Xanthobacter dioxanivorans: one gene and its partner. The protein of the gene in region 2 interacts with the protein of the main gene of each other region in a pairwise test. Links are inferred from orthologs where the notes say so. Each region holds a gene or a part of one and is shown on either strand. Other genes may lie near its edges.

Region 1 (10,142 bases), 3.2 Mb from region 2 along the record:
CATCTCGAAGGCGCCGAACGGGCCGTTCCACACCACGGTCTTCGCGCCGTCGAGCTTCTCCTCGACGCGGGCGACCGTCTGCGGCCCCGCGTCGAGCATCATCTCGTTTTCGCCCACGTCGTCCACGCCGGCGACCCGATGCGGGGCGTTGGCGCGGAATTCGCTGGCGAGCACCGCGTCCACGGGCAGGACGATCTCGCAGCCGGCGGCTTCCGCCTTCTTCAGGATGTCCCGCGCCGTATCGGCGAGGTCGTGCTCGCACAGGGACTTGCCCACCTTCTTGCCCTGGGCGGCGAGGAAGGTGTTGGCCATGCCGCCGGCGATCACCAGCACGTCCACCTTGCGCACGAGATTGCCGAGCAGCTCGAGCTTGGTGGACACCTTGGAGCCGCCGACCACGGCGAGGACGGGACGCGCGGGGGCCTCCAGGGCCTTGGTGAGCGCCTCGATCTCGCCTTCCATGGAGCGGCCGGCATAGGCCGGCAGCTTGTGCGCGAGGCCTTCGGTGGAGGCGTGGCTGCGATGGGCGGTGGAGAAGCTGTCGTTCACGTAGATGTCGCCGAGGCTCGCGAGGGCATCGACGAAATCCGGCGCGTTCTTCTCCTCGCCCGCGTGGAAGCGGGTGTTCTCCAGAACGATCACCTCGCCGGCGGCGAGGCGGGAGACGGCGTTCTGCGCCGCATCCCCCACGCAGTCCTCGGCGAAGGACACCTTCCGCCCGAGCTGGGCTTCCAGCGCCTTCGCCAGCGGCGCGAGGGACTGGCTGGCGTCGCGGCCCTTGGGCCGCCCGAAGTGCGAGAGGAGCACGGCCTTGCCGCCCTGGTCCGTGATGGCACGGATGGTGGGCAGGATGGCCCGGAGGCGGGTGTCGTCGGTGACGCGCCCGCTCTCCATGGGAACGTTGAGATCAACGCGGACGAGGACCCGCTTGTGGGCGAGGTCGGCGTCGTCGAGGGTGCGGAAGGCGATCATGATGGCGCCCCCTTTCCGCCGGCTAGCCCAGCTTCCCCATGGCGACGGCGGTGTCGCTCATGCGGTTCGAGAAGCCCCACTCGTTATCGTACCACGACAGCACGCGCACCAGCGTGCCTTCCAGGACCTTGGTCTGGTCGAGATGGAAGGTGGAGGAGTGCGGATCGTGGTTGAAGTCGATGGAGACGTTGGGCTGGTCGGTGGTGCCGAGGATGCCCTTCAGCTCCTGGGACGCGGCCGCGATGATGGCGGCGTTGATCTCGTCCCTGGTGGTGGCGCGCCTGGCGATGAACTTGAAGTCCACCACCGAGACGTTGGGGGTCGGCACGCGGATGGAGGTGCCGTCCAGCTTGCCGTTGAGCTCCGGCAGCACCAGGCCCACCGCCTTGGCGGCGCCGGTGGACGTGGGGATCATGGACATGGCCGCCGCGCGCCCGCGGTAGAGGTCCTTGTGCATGGTGTCCAGCGTCGGCTGGTCGCCGGTATAGGCGTGGATGGTGGTCATGAAGCCCTTCTCGATGCCCACCGCATCGTTGAGGACCTTGGCCACCGGGGCGAGGCAGTTGGTGGTGCAGGAGGCGTTGGAGACCACGAAGTGCTCAGGCGAAAGCTTCTCGTGGTTCACGCCGTAGACCACGGTGAGGTCGGCGCCGTCGGCCGGGGCCGAGACCAGCACGCGCCTGGCGCCGGCGGCGAGGTGCGCCGCTGCCTTGTCGCGCGCGGTGAAGATGCCGGTGCACTCGAGCGCGATGTCCACGCCCAGCTCCTTGTGGGGGAGCTGCGAGGGATCGCGCACGGCGGTGACCTTGATGGGGCCGCGGCCCACGTCGATGGTATCTCCGGCGACCTTGACCTCGCCGGGGAAGCGGCCGTGCACGCTGTCGAAGCGGAACAGGTGGGCGTTGGTCTCCACCGGGCCGAGGTCGTTGATCGCCACGACCTCGATGTCGGTCCGGCCGGATTCGATGATGGCGCGCAGAACGTTACGCCCGATGCGACCGAAGCCGTTGATGGCCACCTTGACGCTCATAATGGGTCCTCCATGAGCCGGCTTGAAGCCCGGCCTCCCTGAATTGCGATCCGCGGCCACGGGCTTATCCCGCAGCGCGGTCCTCTCGCGCCCGCCGTGCGCCGGTGATCATTCTCGATGATCACCATCGATGGTCATCCTTGCCGGAGAAGGTCGAGCGCCCTGGCTGCGACCGCATCCGGTGTAATGCCGAAATGGGTGAACAGATCCTTTGCTGGCGCGCTGGCGCCGAACGAGGTCATTCCCACGAAGGCGGCATCCGAACCGACGATGGCGTCCCACCCCATGCGGATGGCGGCTTCCACCGCCACCTTGGCCGGAGCGTCCCCGATCACCTTGGCCCGCTCTGCGGCGGGCCTTGCGAGGAAGAGTTCGAACGAGGGGATGGAGACGACGCGGGTGGGCACACCCTTCGCCTCCAGAATCCTGGCGGCTTCAACCGCCGTGGACACTTCCGACCCGGTGGCGAACAGGCTGGCCTGCGCCTTGGCCGAGGCGGCGAGGATTTCATAGGCGCCGCCCGCCGAGCGGTTCTCGGCGGTGGCGTCGGTACGCAGGAGTGGCAGGTTCTGCCGCGACAGGATGAGGGCCGAGGGCCGGTCCTGCGAGTGTAGCGCAATCTGCCAGGCTTCCGCCGTCTCCACCGTGTCGCAGGGGCGCAGCACGAGCAGGTTCGGGATGGCGCGCAGGGCCGCCAGGTGCTCCACCGGCTGGTGGGTGGGCCCGTCCTCGCCGAGGCCGATGGAATCGTGGGTGAGCACGTGGATCACCCGCTCGCCCATCAGCGCCGCGAGGCGGATGGCGGGGCGGCAATAGTCCGAGAACACCAGGAAGCCGCCGGAGAAGGGCACGAGGCCCTTGTGCAGGGCCATGCCGTTCATGGCCGCGGCCATGCCGTGCTCGCGCACGCCGTAATGCACGAAGGTGCCGGAAAAGTCGTCCGGCGTGACGGACTTCGCGCCCTTCGCCTTGGTGTTGTTGGAGCCGGTGAGGTCGGCCGAGCCGCCGATCATCTCCGGCACCGCCGGGGTGATGAAATCGAGCACCAGCTCGGAGGACTTGCGGGTGGCGATGGCGCCGCCGTCCTTCACCGCCTTCTCCTTGACCGCGACGATGGCACCTTCCAGCGCCTCAGGCAGCGTGCCGGCGACGCGGCGGTCGAATTCGGCGCGGGCCTCGGCGGGCAGCGCCGCGAGGCGGCTTTCCCAGGCGGTGCGGGCGGCGGCGCCCGCGGCACCGGCGGCGCTCCAGCCGGCGCGCACGTCGTCGGGGATCTCGAAGGCCGGCGCCTCCCAGCCCAGCGCCACGCGGGTGGCGGCGATCTCCTCGGCACCCAGCGGCGAGCCGTGCACCTTCTCCGATCCCGCCTTCTTGGGCGAGCCGAAGCCGATGGTGGTGCGGCAGGCGATCAGGGTCGGCCGGTCGGAGGCCTTGGCCGCTTCCAGCGCCGCGAGGATGGCCTCGGGGTCATGGCCGTCGATGCGGGTGGTGGCCCAGCCGGAGGCGGAAAAGCGCGCCAGCTGGTCGGTGGAGCCCGACAGGGAGGTGGGGCCGTCGATGGAGATGTGGTTGTCGTCCCACATGACGATGAGCTTCGCGAGCTTCAGGTGGCCGGCGAGGTCCGCCGCCTCCTGGCTGATGCCTTCCATGAGGTCGCCGTCGGAGCACAGCACGAAGGTATGGTGGTCCACCACCTCCTTGCCGAAGCGCGCGGCCAGCGCCCGCTCGGCCATGGCCATGCCCACGGCGGTGGCGATGCCCTGGCCCAGCGGGCCGGTGGTGGTCTCGATGCCCTCGGTGACGAAGTTCTCGGGGTGGCCGGGGGTGAGGGAGCCGAGCTTGCGGAAGCGCTTGATCTCCTCGATGGTCACTTTCTCGTAGCCGGCGAGGTGCAGCACCGAATAAAGCAGCATGGAGCCGTGGCCGGCGGAGAGCACGAAGCGGTCGCGGTCGGGCCAGAACGGGCGGGACGGATCGTACTTCAGGACCTTGGTGAACAGCACCGTGGCGATGTCAGCAGCACCCATGGGCAGGCCGGGATGCCCGCTGTTGGCGGCTTCCACGGCGTCCATCGCGAGAAACCGGATGGCGTTGGCCATGCGGTCATGGCTCGTGCGGCTCAGCATGAAATCAGTTTCTCCGGCGCCTGCACCGGCCTCTCTCGCCCCGCACGGGACAGTCCCGGGCGGTGGCAGGTCCAGCCATTGGCGGGGGCCTTGATACCAAGGCTCATGGGGCTGTCAAACCTGCCTCTTCGCCGAAGGTCAAGCGGGATGGGGCGGCTCCGGGCGCGCCGCATCGTCGCGGCGTGCCCGGCGGCCTTGCGGTGCGGTAACCGCGGAGCTTCCTGCGGTGTGCGGCGTAACATCATGTGAACGGGCCGGGGCGCCCTTCGGGCTGCGGGCGGCAATGCGGCGGGGGGAGTGGCGCTTGGCGGCGACTCGGCTACACTGCCGCCAATGTATGCGCTGAAGCACCGCCCGCCCCTGCAGGACGCCTCCATCGAGGCGGCGACCCGGCGGCTGCATGCCGCGCTCGATTCCCTCACCGACATGATCGAGCGCCGCCGCGAGGCGGATCGCCACCAGGAAGCCCTGCTCGCCCAGCTCCACGCCCTCGGCAACGACCGGGCGCGGCTCGCGGCGGAGCTGGACGTGGCGAAGGCCGAGTCGGGCGAGGTGGAGGAGGTGGGCCGCGAGGTCATGCGCCGCCTCGACGTGGCCATGGGAACCATCCGCGACGTGCTCGCGACCCACGGCGGCTGAGCCGATGCCCCATGTCTCCGTCACCATCGCCGGGCGGCAGTACAGGATGGCCTGCGACGAGGGGCAGGAGGAGCACCTCATCCGCCTCGCCCACGATATCGACGGCCGGATCTCCCAGCTGCGCGTGGCGTTCGGCGAGATCGGCGACCAGCGCCTGGTGGTGATGGCGGCGATCACCATCGCCGACGAGTTGGCCGAGGCGCGAGGCCGCATCCGCGCGCTGGAGAGCGACATCGAGAGCCAGCGCGACGCCCGCGCCTCCGCCATCGCCCGCATCGAGGCGAGCGAGGAGGAGGTGGCGCGCACCATCGACCAGGTGGCCGAGCGCATCGAGCAGCTGGTGGCCCAGCTGGCGCCGAAGGAGCGCGGCACCGTCGGCATGGGCTGAGAGGCCCGGGCCGGGCGGGCCTTCCCTCGCGGCTATACCCATCCGCGCGGGGGGCCGCCGAAGCCCCGTTTTCCGCTCGGTTTTCCCCATCCGCCACCCGCAAAAGAAAATGCCCGCCGGAGCGGGCATTCTCGTTGTGAAGGGATATCGCGTCAGGCCTGCGGCTGCGGCTCGATGGAGCCGCCGGCGCCGCCGGGGCGGGGGCGCTTGGCGGTGGGGATGGCCGAGCCGCGCGGATTGGCCGGCTCGATCACGCTCTCCCGGTTCGGCGTCTTGCCGTCCAGGAGGTCGATGATCTCGTCGCCCGAGAGCGTCTCGTATTCGAGCAGCCCGCGCGCCAGCGTCTCGAGGCCCTCGAACTTCTCGGTGAGGATGCGCTTGGCCTCCACATAGCCCTCGTCCACCAGCCGCCGGACTTCCTTGTCGATGGTCTGGGCGGTGGCTTCCGAGACGTTCTGGTGGCGCTGCATGGACATGCCGAGGAACACGTCTTCGTTGTTCTCGCCATAGGCCACCTGGCCGAGCAGGTCGGAGAAGCCCCAGCGGGTCACCATCATCTTGGCGAGGCGGGTGGCCTGCTCGATGTCGGAGGCGGCGCCGGAGGTCACCTTGTCGTGGCCGAACACCAGTTCCTCGGCCACGCGTCCGCCCATCATGATGGCGAGGCGCGAGGTCATCTGCTCGTAGGACATGGAGAGCTTGTCCCGCTCGGGCAGCTGCATGACCATGCCCAGCGCGCGGCCGCGGGGGATGATGGTGGCCTTGTGCACCGGATCGGTGGCCGGGACGTTGAGGGCGACGATCGCATGCCCGCCTTCGTGATAGGCGGTCAGCATCTTTTCTTCCTCGGTCATGACCAGCGAGCGGCGTTCCGCGCCCATCATCACCTTGTCCTTGGCGTCCTCGAACTCGGCCATCGTCACCATGCGCTTGCCGCGCCGGGCCGCCATCAGCGCCGCCTCGTTGCAGAGGTTGGCGAGGTCCGCGCCGGAGAAGCCGGGGGTACCGCGGGCGATCACCTTCAGGTTCACGTCGGGGGCGACCGGGATCTTGCGGGCGTGCACCTTCAGGATCTGCTCGCGGCCGACCACGTCCGGGTTGGGCACGATGACCTGGCGGTCGAACCGGCCGGGGCGCAGCAGCGCCGGGTCGAGCACGTCGGGACGGTTGGTGGCGGCGATGAGGATGATGCCCTCGTTCGCCTCGAAGCCGTCCATCTCCACCAGCAGCTGGTTGAGGGTCTGCTCGCGCTCGTCATTGCCGCCGCCGAGGCCGGCGCCGCGATGACGGCCCACCGCGTCGATCTCGTCGATGAAGATGATGCACGGCGCATTCTTCTTCGCCTGCTCGAACATGTCGCGCACGCGGCTCGCGCCGACGCCCACGAACATCTCCACGAAGTCGGAGCCCGAGATGGTGAAGAAGGGCACGTTGGCCTCGCCGGCGATGGCGCGGGCGAGCAGCGTCTTGCCGGTGCCGGGCGGGCCGACCAGCAGCACGCCGCGCGGGATGCGGCCGCCGAGGCGCTGGAACTTCTGCGGGTCGCGCAGGAAGTCCACGATCTCGGTGAGGTCGCTCTTGGCCTCGTCGATGCCGGCCACGTCGTCGAAGGTGACGCGGCCATGCGCCTCAGTGAGCAGCTTGGCCCGGCTCTTGCCGAAGCCCATGGCCTTGCCGCCGGCACCCTGCATCTGGCGCGACAGGAAGATCCACACGCCGATCAGCGCCAGGAAGGGCAGCCAGGAGACGAGCAGGCTCACGAACCACGGCACGTTGTCCGATGGCGCGCGGGCAGTGATCTGCACGCCCTTGCCGTAGAGCCGCTGGACGAGGGAGGGATCGTTGGGCGCATAAGTCTGGAAGCTGCCGGAGCGATCGGAATAGGTGCCGGTGATGTTCGGCCCCTCGATCACGACCTCGCGCACCTTGCCGGCGTCCACGTCGGTCAGCAGCTGCGAGAAGGAGATCTCGTTCGCATTGGTGCGCTGCCCCGGGCTGTTGAACAGCGAGAACAGGGCCAGCAGCAGCAGGACGATGATCACCCAAAGGGCGAAATTGCGTAGATTGGCGTTCATTGAACCCTCGTGGGGACAGCCGGGGCCAGCCCGTTTCGACGCCTTACCATAGGGAAGGGAAACCCTCCTCGCCGGCCCGCCGTCGATGGAACCTCCCGCACCATCCGCTGCTTAATCTAGGAGCGACCCCCGCTCTTGCCAAGGATGCCGGGCGCAGCCGGCCCTGAATTCGGCGCCTGAACGCGCTTTTCCCCCTCGGGGGTGCTGACGTTACGGTGACTTCGCCGCCCCGGATCGCCACCAGCGCCCCCGCGAGGGTGCGGCGAAATGGAGCAGGCCCATTTTCCGCGGCGACCCGCAGGGCCTGGGTGAGCACCTCGAGCTTGGCAAGTTCCACCGGGCCCTCGGTGCCGGCATGGGCGAGCGCGCGGCCGATGAGGCGCAGCGCGATCTCCTCCGGCAGATCGGCGAAGCCGGCGCGGTCGAGGCGGGCCGGCCCACCGTGCCGCCAGGGCACCGGCGACAGGCGCTGGACCGCATCGTCGGTCGTCGCCTCCAGGGCGGCGTCGGCGCGGGCGGCGCGCCGGGAGAAGGTGGCGAAGCGGCGGGCGCTGAGTTCCTCCGCCGCCAGCGCCGGCATGAGCACGCGCAGCCGCGCCCGGGTGAAGCGCCCGTCGAGGTTCGACGGATCCTCGGCGAAGGCGATGCCCGCCGCCTCCAGCGTTGCCACGAGGCGCGCCTTGGGCACGCCGAGGAAGGGCCGCAGCAGGTCGAGGCCATCGCGTGTGGACACCGCCTGCATGCCGGCCAGGCCGGCGAGGCCCGAGCCGCGCGCCAGGCGGAACAGCACCGTCTCCGCCTGGTCGTCGAGGGTGTGGGCGACGGCGATGGCCTGCGCGCCCGCCTGCCGGGCCGCGGCGGTGAGGAGGGCGTAGCGCGCCGCGCGCGCCGCCGCCTGGATGCCGCGCGCAGGCTTCGTGCCGGTCCAGGCCAGCGTGCGGTGGGGCACGCCGAGAGCTTGCGCCTGTTGCGCCACCATCGTCGCCTCGTCGGCGGAGGCCGGCCGGAAGCCGTGGTCGATGGTGGCGGCGACGAGCGTCGGCCCCGCTCCGGCACCGGCGCGCCAGCGCGCCGCCAGATGCAGCAGCGCCGTGGAATCCGGCCCGCCCGAGACCGCGATCAGGATCGAGGAATATCTGTCGAAGCCGGCGAAGAGCCCGGAAAGCTCATCGTCGGCAATGGGCCTTCGCTCGTCAGCATCCGACACGCTTCTGTTCCTGCTCCACCGCCTGACGGATGGACGATGCGGCGCGCGGATACTTGCGCTCCAGCTGCTGGAGGGCGGCGCAGGCGGTTTCCTTCTGGCCGATCATGGCCAGCGACTGACCGAGCCGCAGCAGCGCCTCCGGTCCGCGGGTCGAATTGGGGAACTTGGTGGTCACGTCGAGGAAGGAGGTGGCCGCGTCGGCGTAGTTCTGGCGCAGGAAAAGGCTCTCGCCGAGCATGAAGGTGGCGTCGGGGACGACGCGGTCGCTCGGATAGGTCTCAAGCAGCTGGCGAAAGGTCTGCTCCGCCGCGGCGTAGTCCTGCCGCTGAATCTGGGCCTGGCCGATGTCGTAGATCTCGCGCGCCGCGCCGCCGGGAGCGGGCAGCGCCGCCAGCTGGGAGCCGGCGGCCGCGCCGCGGCCGGCATCCGCCGAGCGGGGCTGGGCGGCGCTCGCCGGGGAGCCGAGCGGCTGGGGCGCGCCCGGCGCCGAGGGGTCGGCGTTCGGATCGAAGGCGTCGGAGCGCTTGCCGGGGGTCGCGGGCGTGGGTGCCGGCCGCCCGCCGGGGCCGCCGGCCGGCGGCGCGAGCGGCCCCGTGGCGGGGGGGGCGCGGCCCCACGGCTGTGCCCGCGCCGCCGCCCTCCTCGAGGCGGCGGATCTTGTCCTCAAGCTGCTGATTGCGGAACTGCAGCTGCTCCACCTGCCCGGTGAGCTGGCGCAGGGAGGATTCCAGTCGCTCCATGCGGGCGACGATCTCGGAATCGGTGCCGGCGCGGCCTGCATCCTGCGTGGCGGCGGCCGGAGGCTTGAAGATGTTGCCGAAGAGCCCGCCATCGGTCTGGGCGGCCGCCGGGCCGACGGCACCAAGGAGAAGGGCGAGGGCTCCCAGCAGTGGCAGTCGGATCATCATGAGCGGAGGCATGTGGCTCGAAAATGAGGGTGGGAACGCGGTTCCCGCAGCGCCGTCAGCATAGGGCGGCGATCGCGTCCAAAGTGTGACTCCGCAACGGTTTACCCACCGTGTCACACCGGCCTGGCGAAAACGAGAGGGCCGGTGGCCGCAGGCGGCACCGGCCCTCTCGTTCGGTGTGTGCGCGGTCGCGATCAGGCGCCGCCGGCGTTCAGCACGGTGACGGCGCGCCGGTTCTGCGACCAGCAGGAGATGTCGTTGCAGACCGCAACGGGACGTTCCTTGCCGTAGGAGATGGTGCGCATGCGCGCCGGATCGACGCCGCGGGCGGCGAGATAGTCGCGCACGGACTGGGCCCGGCGGGCACCGAGGGCGATGTTGTACTCGCGGGTGCCGCGCTCGTCCGCATGGCCTTCGATGGTGAAGGTGTAGCGGTTGTACTGCTGGAGCCACTGGGCCTGGCGGTCGAGGGTCGCGCGGGCCTGGGAGGTGAGGTCGGTCTGGTCGCTCTCGAAGAAGACGCGGTCGCCGACGGCCACCACGAACTCCTGCGGCGAACCGGGAGGGCCACCCGCGCCGCCGAGGCCGGCGCCGTTCGGGTTCGGCGTATTGGAGCAGGCGGCGAGCGCCAGCGCGAAGCCGAAAAGAGCCGCGAACCGGAAGCCGCGAGCAAGCCTTAGGAAACGCATTCCGGTATCTCCCTTCTCAAACGCTGGACCGGAGGCTTTCGTCTACCAGCCGTCCGGTTAAGCGAACGTTCCGTGCACGGCCCGGGGCCGCCATCGAGGCCCTGAAAC
Region 2 (10,022 bases):
CCGCCGGACGCCCGGGTTCCATTCCCTTTCCGCCATTCATGCCGGGTTCACGCGGGCCGCGTCATGGTCCGCGCGGTCACCTTGGAGGCGGATCCCGATCGATGCATCCGCCTCCAACTTTAAGAAAGAGAACGCGTCATCCGGCCGGCTTGCGATGCACGCTGGTCGGCGCGTGCTCCCAGGGGAGGCGGGAATGACGTTCGGGAATTGGGGGCGATCCGGGCTTGTCGGGGCGTTGGCGCTGCTCCTCGCCGGCGGAACGGCCGCGGCAAGGACGGCCGATGCGCGGAACCCGGCGGCGGCCCAGCCGGCACCCGCGGCCGCGCCCGCCCTCACCATCCCCGAGCTGCCGGACGCGGAGCTCAAGGTGTGGATGGCCAAGCTCAACGCCTATGTGAAGCTGCTCAACGCCACCCTGCGGGCGGAGGAATCCTGGAACCGCTACCTGAGCTGGGTCAGCCTGAAGACCGGGCCGACCGGCAAGGAGCGCATCATCTACGGGCTCTATTCGGTGTCGCCGTCGCAGGCGAAGACCGCCATCGACGCGGCCCGCGCCGCCGCCGCCGGCCCGCCGCCGATCCCGGCCCTCGACGCGGCAGCGCTGGCGCTCTCGGCCAGCTTCGAGGCGCTCGTTCCGATCCTGAACGAGGCCGAGGCCTATTACGATCGCAAGGACTACAAGTCCGACCAGATGGCCGGCGGCAAGGCCCTGCACGCCCGGCTGGAGCCGGCGGCGAAGGCCTTCATCATCGCCCGCCGGGACCTGGATCGCCTGACCGACCAGGTGAAAGACGGGATCGACGCCCAGGACCTCGCCCGCATCGAGCGGATCGAGGGCAAGTCCGACGGATGGCATGTGCGGCGCATCATGATGAGCGCGCGCAAGGCGGTGGACCTGATGCCACGCAGCGCGCGCGATCCCGGGGACCTCAACGCGTTCGACGTGGCGGTGGCCAACTATGCGGCGGTGGTGAAGGAGTTCGACACCTACATCCTGGCCAACCCGCCGACCGCGAGCGCCTTCTCGTCCCAGCCGCGCGACCTGCTGGGCAAGCTGCGCGACATCCAGGAGAAGTTCGAGGGCCGCAAGCGGCCTGACCCGTCCTTCTACCACATGGACGTGAACGGGGCGGTGAGCAGCTACAACATGATGATCAACTTCGCCGGCATGGTAAGGCTGCGCTGAAGCCGGCCCGCGGCGCCCTCGCAGGGAGCCGGGCGGTCGCGCTGCGACCGTCCGGACCGTCTCCCCCGGCGCCCGGTCAGTTGAGGGGCACGGCCACGTTGGTCTGGTTGCCGTCGCCGTCGGAGACGAGGAAGAGGGCGGAGCGCTTGCCGAGCTTGCGCAGGGCGTCGATCTGCTTCTCCACGTCGGCCGGCGTCACCACGGTCTCCTGGTTGACCAGCAGGATCACCAGCCCGGCCTTCAGCCCCCGGTCGGCGGCGGGGGATGAGCGGTCCACGTCGGTGATGACCACGCCGGTCACCTCGCTCTTGATGCGGAAGCGCTTGCGCAGCTCGTCGCTGATCGCCGCCATCTCGATGCCCAGGGCCTTCTTCGGCGCCGCCTTCTGAGCTTCCGGCGCCGACTTGGCGCCTTCCGGCTTGTCGTCGTCCGGCATGCGGGCGACCTTGATGCGCAGCGTCTCCTCCTTGCCCTTGCGGATCACCACCACGTCCACTTCGGAATCGGCCATGCTGTCGGCGACGGAGCGCAGCAGGTCGCGCACTTCCTTGATGTCGCGGCCGTTGAAACGCAGGATGACGTCGCCGCCCTTGATGCCGCCCTTGGCCGCCGGGCCCTCCTCCTTGACCACGCCCACCAGCGCGCCGCGCGGCTTGCCCAGGCCCAGGGCCTCGGCGATGTCCTCGGTGACCGGCTGGATGCTCACCCCGATCCAGCCGCGCCGCACCTCGCCGAACTTCTCCAGCTGGGCGATGACCGGCTGGGCGGTGGCGGCGGGAACGGCGAAGCCGATGCCGATGGAGCCGCCGGACGGGGAGATGATGGCGGTATTGATGCCGATCACGTCGCCATCCATGTTGAACAGCGGGCCACCCGAATTGCCGCGGTTGATGGCGGCGTCGGTCTGGATGAAGTTGTCGTAGGGGCCGGAATTGATGTCGCGGTTGCGGGCGGACACCACCCCCACCGTGAGCGTGCCGCCGAGGCCGAACGGGTTGCCGATGGCCATCACCCAGTCGCCGACCCGAAGCTTGTCGGAATCACCGAACTTCACGGCGGTGAGGGGCTTGTCCGGCTTCACCCGCAGCAGGGCGAGATCGGTCTTGGTGTCGCGCCCGATCAGCTCGGCCTTCAGCTTGGAGCCGTCGTTGAAGTTGGCGAAGATCTCGTCGGCGTCGGCGATCACGTGGTTGTTGGTGACGATGAGGCCCGAGGGGTCGATCACGAAGCCGGAGCCGAGGGAGGAGACGCGCCGCGCCCGCCGTTCCGCCTCGCCGCGGTCCTGATCGCCCTCGGGCCGGTTGTTCTTGAAGAAGTCCTCGAACAGGTCCTCGCCCGGCGAACCCGGAGGCAGGGGGCGGGGACGCTGCGGGAGGGGGCGACGTTCTGCGAGGTGGAGATGTTCACCACCGCGTCCATCACCCGCTCGGCCGCGTCCGCCACCGTGTCCGGGCCTTTGCCGGGCGCTGCGGCGAGGGGGGCCGGGGCGGCGAGGCCCAGGGCGGCGAGGGTCACGGCCGCGGCGAGGGCCAGCGCCGACAGGCGCAGCGCCCGGCCGAAGAACGGCTCGTCCGGGTGAGCCCGGCGGGGCAGGGGGCCGGTCGGAAGGCGGGGGACGGGCATGGCTCTCCTCGATACGGCGGGTACTGCGGATCTCGTGCCGAGGCTGCGACGGCGGCCCGGCTGGCGCAAGGGCAAATCGGCCGCACGCCGGGCGGTGCCCGTCCCGGGCCCCGCCGGACGGGGCAGAACGCCGCCCGCGCCGACATCAAAGTTCAGTGAGGCAAGGCGCGGCGAGGCCGACAGCGGCGCGCCTTGAGCGGGCGGAACGGCGAAGCAGCGGGCGGAACGGCGAAGCGATCCGGTTTCGAGGGGGCGGCCCGTCCGGCCGCGCCGTCCGCCTCAGAAGGCCCGGACGAAGAAGACCAACAGCACGCCCAGCGCGCCGACCGCGAGGCCGGCGAGCCGCATGGGGGTCTCGGGGGCGTGGAGCACCGCCCGCATGGCCCGGCGCCAGGCGCCGGGAAAGGCGGCGAGGCACAGGCCCTCGATGGCAAGCATCAGGCCGAGCGCGGCAAAAAGGTCTTTCATGCCGCGCTCGGCCCGCTTCTCAGTTCGCCGCCGCCGGCGCGGCAGCTGCGCCGGCCGGGGCAGCGGGAGGGGTCCCGCCGAGGGGATCGCGGAAGTAGCGGAAGAAGCTCGAATCCGGGCTCACCACCATGCGGGTGTCGCCGGGCTTCATGCTCGCTTCATAGGCCTGCATGGACCGGTAGAAGGTGAAGAAGTCCGGATCCCGCCCGAATGCATCGGCGAAGATGCGGTTGCGTTCCGCATCGCCCTCGCCGCGCAGCTGCTCGCCCTTGGAGTTGGCTTCCGCCACCACGATGGTGGCCTCGCGCTCGGCCCGGGCCCTGAGCCGCTGGGCGGCCTCGTTGCCCTGGGCGCGAATCTCGGCCGCCTCGCGCTGGCGCTCCGTCTGCATGCGCTGGAACACCGCCTGGCTGTTGGCCTCCGGCAAGTCGGCGCGGCGGATGCGCACATCCACCACGGTGATGCCGAAGTTGGCGGCCTCGCGGTTCACCTGCTCGCCGATCTGGCGCATCAGGTTCTCGCGGGCGTCGCGCACCACGCTGGTGAAGGAATTCTCGCCCAGCACCCGGCGGAGCGACGAGTTCAGCACCGTGGACAGGCGGTTGTTGGCGTTCTGCACCGTGCCGACCGACTGGTAGAAGCGCAGCGGATTGGAGATCCGGTAGCGGGCGAAGGCGTCCACCACCAGGCGCTTCTGGTCGGAGGCGATCACCTCCTGCGAGGCGTTCTCCAGGTCGAGGATGCGATTGTCGAGATAGACCACGCTGTCGATGAACGGCAGCTTCCAGTGCAGTCCGGGCGTGGTGACCGGGGCGAGCGGATCGCCGAGGCGCAGCACCAGGGCCTGCTGGGTCTGGTACACCACGAAGGCGGACGAATAGACCAGCAGAAGGGCGACGACGGCGAGGACGGCGAGGACACCGCCGAGAATGGGGTTTCTCATCGCGGAGCTCCCTGCTGGGTCTGGGCCGCCGGAGCCGGCGTGCGTCGCAACATGTCGGAAAGGGGCAGGACCGGCACCACACCCTGGCCGGCGCTTGCGCCAGCGCCGGCGCCGGCGCGGGTGGCGGACTGGTCCACCAGCACCTTGTCGAGGCCGCCGAGCACGCGTTCCATGGTTTCCAGATACATGCGCTCGCGCGTCACCACCTTGGCCTTCTGGTATTCGTCATAGATCTTCAGGAAGCGCGCCGCCTGGCCGCGGGCTTCCACCACGGTGCGCTCGCGATAGGCCTGGGCGGCGTTGTCGATGCGGGAGGCCTCGCCGCGCGCCTCGGGCAGCACCCGGTTGGCGTAGGTCTGGGCCTCGTTCTGGGAGCGCTCGGCGTCGGCGCGGGCGGCCTGCACGTCGCGGAAGGCGTCGATGACCTGGCTCGGCGGATCCACCTTCTGCATCTGCACCTGGGTGATCTCCACGCCGGCCTTGTAGCCGTTCAGCACCGACTGCATCAGGTCCTGCACGCCGGTCTCGATGCCCTGCCGGGCGCCGGTGAGGATGGGCTGGATGTTGGTGCGCCCGATCACCTCGCGCATGGCGCTCTCCGCCACCGCCTTGATGGTGCCCTCGGGGTTCTGCACGTTGAACAGGTAGTTCTCGGCGTTCGAGATGCGCCAGAAGACGGCGAAGTCCACGTCGACGATGTTCTCGTCGCCGGTGAGCATGAGGCTCTCCTCGGGCACGTCGCGCATCACCGAGGTGCCGCGCCGCGTGTCCTCGCCCACCCGCATGCCGATGTTGATGGTGTTGATCTCGGTGACCCGGGGCAGCAGCACCGACTGGATCGGGTAGGGCCAGTGATAGTTGAGGCCGGGGGTGGTGGTGCCGACGAAGCGGCCGAACTGGAGCACGACCCCCTGCTCGTTGGGCTGCACCCGGTACCAGCCGGACATGAGCCAGCCGAAGACCACCAGCGCGATGATGACCGCGATGCCCTTGGCCCCGAACGAGCCGGGCATGAGGTTGCGCAGCTGGTCCTGGCTGCGGCGGATCAGGTCCTCGATATCCGGCGGTGTCGGCCCCGACGAAGACGGCCCCGAACCCCAGGGGCTCCGCGGTCCGCTACCCCACGGGCCGCCACTCTGATTCTTCCACGACATCCGTCGTCTCCCGTCGGCGGTGCCGGACATCGGCACCCGCGTCACTGCGAACCCTCGCCGAACCCGCGCGGAAACGCCGCGAGGGTGCCGGTCCGAGCGGCGCGCGATCCGCGTCGCCAGGGGACGCCGGCGTCCCCCTGCGACCGGCTCGCGCTCTCCAGCGCATCGAGGCCGGCGGATGAGACTTTTCCATGGAAGCGCACCGCGCCCCAGCGAAAAGCGTCCGCCGCACCATTCGAGGATGGAGGGCGCGGGGATCCGGTCTGCCCGCGAACGGAGCCGACCGGCGCGCACTCTTGCGGACCCGTCCGGGAATGCCTGCCGGGAGCTGGATGTGGATCCAGCGCAGCAGGCCGCCCCCGCCGGGCTGGGCGGTTATAGGAAACCGCGCGCCGCCTTTCAACGCGGCGCGCGGCAAACCTCATCCGCAGATAGGGTCGAGCTGCGATTTACGCAACGGTAGGGCTGGCCACACTCATGCGCTCGCCCGTGCTCTGGGCGCGGGCCGCCGAGGCGGCGCCGCGATAGTGATCGAGCACGAACAAGCGGATTGCCGACGACAGGTTCCCCTGCGTGCGGGCGGAGTCGATGGTCGCCACGAGGTCGGAAAGAGTGAGCCGGCGGCCGCTGGCGATCTCCTTCAACGCCTCCCAGAAGGCGTCTTCGAGGCTTACGCTCGTCTTGTGGCCGGCGATGACAATGGATCTCTTAACCACGGGGCTTTTCATGTTCATCCCTCTCGGTCAGGGCGTGGCCTTCCAGGTGGCGTTTCTGCCTTTCGAGCTCGTCCGCCTGCCGCTCGCGCTCGGCCTTGGTCCGTCCGAATCGGACTCGGTTTTCCTCGGCCTTCACCTCTGCCGCCCGGCGGGCTTGCGCTTTGCGCGCCCGATGAAGATTGACCACGTCGCCCAACGCTTGCCTCACTTGCCGCCAGTTACCTCCGCCCCCGACAGCTTCGTGACTTCTTCTCGGCCGACGCAACGCGTCAGGCCAACTTTGCCTAATGAGGATTTTACCTCTTAAAGCCTCCAGAAGATATTGCGAAATGAGGGAGTGGTAACATCCGCCGGCTACCACTCTGGAATTATTTTAGTAAACGTCCGCGTCTCCCCGCGGGGGCGCCAGCTGTGCTATGAGCCCGCCCGCCGCGGCACGAGGATACGAAGGAAAGGTGAAGCCATGACCACCCGCACCGAGACCGACACGTTCGGCCCGATCGAGGTCGAAACCGACCGCTACTGGGGCGCGCAGGCGCAGCGCTCCCTCGGGAACTTCAAGATCGGCTGGGAGAAACAGCCGCTGCCGGTGGTGCGGGCTCTCGGCATCGTCAAGCGCGCCGCCGCCGAGGTGAACCGGGACCTCGGCCGGCTCGATCCCGCGCTGGCCGAGGCCATCGTCGCCGCTGCGCAGGAGGTGATCGACGGCAAGCTCGACGCCCACTTCCCCCTCGCCGTGTGGCAGACCGGCTCGGGCACCCAGTCCAACATGAATGCCAATGAAGTGATCTCGAACCGGGCCATCGAGATGCTCGGCGGGGTGATGGGCTCCAAGAAGCCGGTGCACCCCAACGATCACGTCAACATGAGCCAGTCGTCCAACGACACCTATCCTACGGCCATGCACATCGCCTGCGCCGAGGAGATCGTCCACCGTCTGCTGCCGGCGCTGAAGCACCTGCACGGCGCGCTCGCCGCCAAGTCCGCCGCGTGGAAGAACATCATCAAGATCGGCCGCACCCACACCCAGGATGCGACCCCGCTCACCCTGGGCCAGGAATTCTCCGGCTACGCCCAGCAGGTGGAGAATGGCATCAAGCGCATCGAGATGACGCTGCCGGCGCTGATGGAGCTCGCCCAGGGCGGGACCGCCGTGGGCACCGGCCTCAACGCGCCGGTGGGCTTCGCCGAGCAGGTGGCGGCCAAGATCGCCGACATCACCGGCCTCGCCTTCACCTCCGCCCCGAACAAGTTCGAGGCGCTCGCCGCCCATGACGCCATGGTGTTCTCGCATGGCGCCATCAACACGGTGGCGGTGTCCCTGTTCAAGATCGCCAACGACATTCGCCTGCTCGGCTCGGGCCCGCGCTCGGGCCTCGGCGAATTGTCCCTGCCGGAGAACGAGCCCGGCTCCTCCATCATGCCGGGCAAGGTGAACCCGACCCAGTGCGAGGCGCTCACCCAGGTCTGCGTGCAGATCTTCGGCAACAACGCCGCGCTCTCCTTCGCCGGCAGCCAGGGTCATTTCGAGCTCAACGTCTACAATCCGGTGATGGCCTACAACTTCCTCCAGTCGGTGCGGCTGATGGCGGATGCGGCGGTGAGCTTCACCGACAATTGCGTGGTGGGCATCGAGGCGCGCGAAGACAACATCAAGGCGGCGCTGGAGCGTTCGCTCATGCTGGTCACCGCCCTCGCTCCGAAGATCGGCTACGACAACGCCGCCAAGATCGCCAAGACCGCGCACAAGAACGGCACCACCCTGCGCGACGAGGCGGTGGGCGGCGGCTACGTGACCAACGAGGAGTTCGACGCCGTGGTCCGTCCCGAGAAGATGATCTCGCCGGGCTGAGGCCGCATCCAAACTCCTGTGGGTGGCAGATGGCGGCATCCCCCGGCGGGGATGCCGCCATCTGCGTTTCGCGCCATGATGGGCCGGCGGCGGCGACGCCGCCCGTGCCGAAGCCGCGCCGCAACGGCGCGCAGGGAGACCCGCCGTGGCCGACGTCCGGGAAATCGCCATCGACACCCTGCACCCGACCCAGCTCACCCTGGGCCTCGACGAGGTGGCGCGCCGGGCCAGGGTCATGGCCGGCCTCTCCAAGCCTGCGCTCCGCGCCGAGCTGGAGAGGAAGGCGGTGCCCTGCGTGCTCGGTCCGAAGAAGCGCCTCTACATGACCGACCATCACCATCTGTGCCGGGTGCTGCTGGAGATCTGCCACGACACGGTGCTGGTGAAGGTTCCGCAATACGACTGGTCCGACCTCGACCTGCCGGCGTTCTGGCACCGCATGGAGGCGCAGAGCCTGTGCTGGCCCATCGACGTGGAAGGCAACCGGCGCCCCTGCATCAAGATTCCCGGCCACATCAGCGAGCTCACCGACAATCCGTGGCGCACCCTCGCCCGCGGCGTCCGGGGCAAGGCCTATTCCAACGAGGACACGCCGTTCCAGGAATTCATGTGGGGCAACTACTACCGCTCCTTCATGACCACGCGGCTGCTCGAGACCGACATCGAGCTGGCCGAAAAGCTCGCCGTGAAGCTCTCCCGCCTCGACGAGGCGCAGGACCTGCCGGGCTATCTCGGACCGAAGTGAGGGCGAGCGGCGGGGGACCTTTCCGGAGCCGCGCCGTGTTATAAGCCCGCCGGGCGTCGACGGCCGCGGCCGGGTCCGCGCCGACGACGCAGACGACAGGGGAGGGGCCGCCATGATCACCGCACTCAAGTCCACCGCACTCCAGCATTTCGCCCGCATCCGGGCTCCGCTCTTCGTCGTGCTCGCCGGGCTGATGCTGGCCGGCTGCGGCATCAACGTGATTCCCACCGAGGAAGAGCGCGCCAAGGCCGCCTGGAGCGATGTGCTGAACCAGTATCAGCGCCGCTCCGACCTCATTCCCAACCTGGTGGAGACGGTGAAGGGCTACGCGGCCCAGGAGAAGGACGTGCTGACCTCGGTCATCGAGGCGCGGGCCAAGGCCACCTCCATCAGGGTGGACGCCTCCACCATCACCAATCCCGAGCAGTTCAAGCAGTTCCAGGACGCCCAGGCGGGCCTCTCCAGCGCTCTCGGGCGGCTGATCGCGGTGTCGGAAGCCTATCCGGACCTCAAGTCCAACGCCAACTTCCTCGCCCTCCAGTCGCAGATCGAGGGCACCGAGAACCGCATCGCGGTGGCGCGGCGCGACTACATCGAGGCGGTACGGGTCTACAACACCGAGCTGAAGACCTTCCCCGGCGCGCTGTGGGCGGCGACCCTCTATCGCGCCTACAAGCCCATGGAGACCTTCACCATCTCCGAGCAGCAGATGCAGGTGCCGAAGGTGAAGTTCAACTGAGCCGGGCGGGTCCGGCCGTGCGCCGTCCCGCCGTTTCCGGCCTCCGCGCGCTGGCCTTGCTGGCGGGGGTCCTCTTTGCCTGCGGCGCGGCACGGGCGGAGCTGACCTTTCCCGCCCTCACCGGCCGGGTGGTGGACGCGGCCCACGTGCTGCCGCCCGCCACCGTGGCCGCCCTCGACGCCAAGCTCGCGGCGCAGGAGGCGAAGGCCACCGACCAGGTGGTGGTGGCCACCGTTCCCTCGCTCCAGGGCACGTCGGTGGAGGACTACGCCAACCGCCTGTTCCGCTTTTGGCAGATCGGGCAGGCGAAGAAGAACAACGGCGTGCTGCTCCTGGTGGCGCCGGGCGAGCGCAAGGTGCGCATCGAGGTGGGCTACGGCCTCGAGGGCATCCTCACCGATGCGGTGTCCTCCACCATCATCCGCAACGCCGTGGTGCCCGCCTTCAAGGCCGGCGACATGGCCGGCGGCATCGTGAAGGGCACGGATGCCATCCTCGAAATCCTCAACCTCGACCCGGACGAGGCGCGGGCCCGCGCCAAGGCCCTCGAAAAGCCGGGCATGACCGAGGACGAGATCGACAACCTCATCTTCCTC

The links.
Region 1: the proteins of hflK (region 2) and ftsH interact in binary tests that used the Escherichia coli proteins (3 or more experiments, as listed by UniProt). The link is inferred for Xanthobacter dioxanivorans from one-to-one orthologs.

The regions. Positions count from the first base shown.
Region 1 is NZ_CP063362.1:628,992-639,133, reverse strand. The notes cover bases 4,770-7,707. They hold ftsH (ATP-dependent zinc metalloprotease FtsH), read right to left. Parts: upstream 7,231-7,707; coding sequence 5,308-7,230; downstream 4,770-5,307. Other genes in these bases: tilS (tRNA lysidine(34) synthetase TilS), read right to left, coding at 7,274-7,707; EZH22_RS03030 (cell division protein ZapA), read left to right, coding at 4,772-5,155. Outside these bases: EZH22_RS03050 (phosphoglycerate kinase), read right to left, coding at 1-972; gap (type I glyceraldehyde-3-phosphate dehydrogenase), read right to left, coding at 995-2,002; tkt (transketolase), read right to left, coding at 2,137-4,128; EZH22_RS03035 (DUF4164 domain-containing protein), read left to right, coding at 4,462-4,767; more of tilS, read right to left, coding at 7,708-8,437; tol-pal system protein YbgF, read right to left, coding at 8,424-9,104; peptidoglycan-associated lipoprotein Pal, read right to left, coding at 9,540-10,034. UniProt on the Escherichia coli protein: Acts as a processive, ATP-dependent zinc metallopeptidase for both cytoplasmic and membrane proteins. Plays a role in the quality control of integral membrane proteins.
Region 2 is NZ_CP063362.1:3,820,987-3,831,008, forward strand. The notes cover bases 3,296-6,113. They hold hflK (FtsH protease activity modulator HflK), read right to left. Parts: upstream 5,375-6,113; coding sequence 4,217-5,374; downstream 3,296-4,216. Other genes in these bases: hflC (protease modulator HflC), read right to left, coding at 3,297-4,220; EZH22_RS17805 (ribbon-helix-helix domain-containing protein), read right to left, coding at 5,824-6,102; EZH22_RS17810 (DUF4169 family protein), read right to left, coding at 6,083-6,113. Also shown: EZH22_RS17780 (DUF3829 domain-containing protein), read left to right, coding at 194-1,186; EZH22_RS17790 (DUF2065 domain-containing protein), read right to left, coding at 3,089-3,277; more of EZH22_RS17810, read right to left, coding at 6,114-6,277; fumC (class II fumarate hydratase), read left to right, coding at 6,554-7,942; EZH22_RS17820 (ParB-like protein), read left to right, coding at 8,088-8,687; EZH22_RS17825 (LemA family protein), read left to right, coding at 8,800-9,426; EZH22_RS17830 (TPM domain-containing protein), read left to right, coding at 9,444-10,022.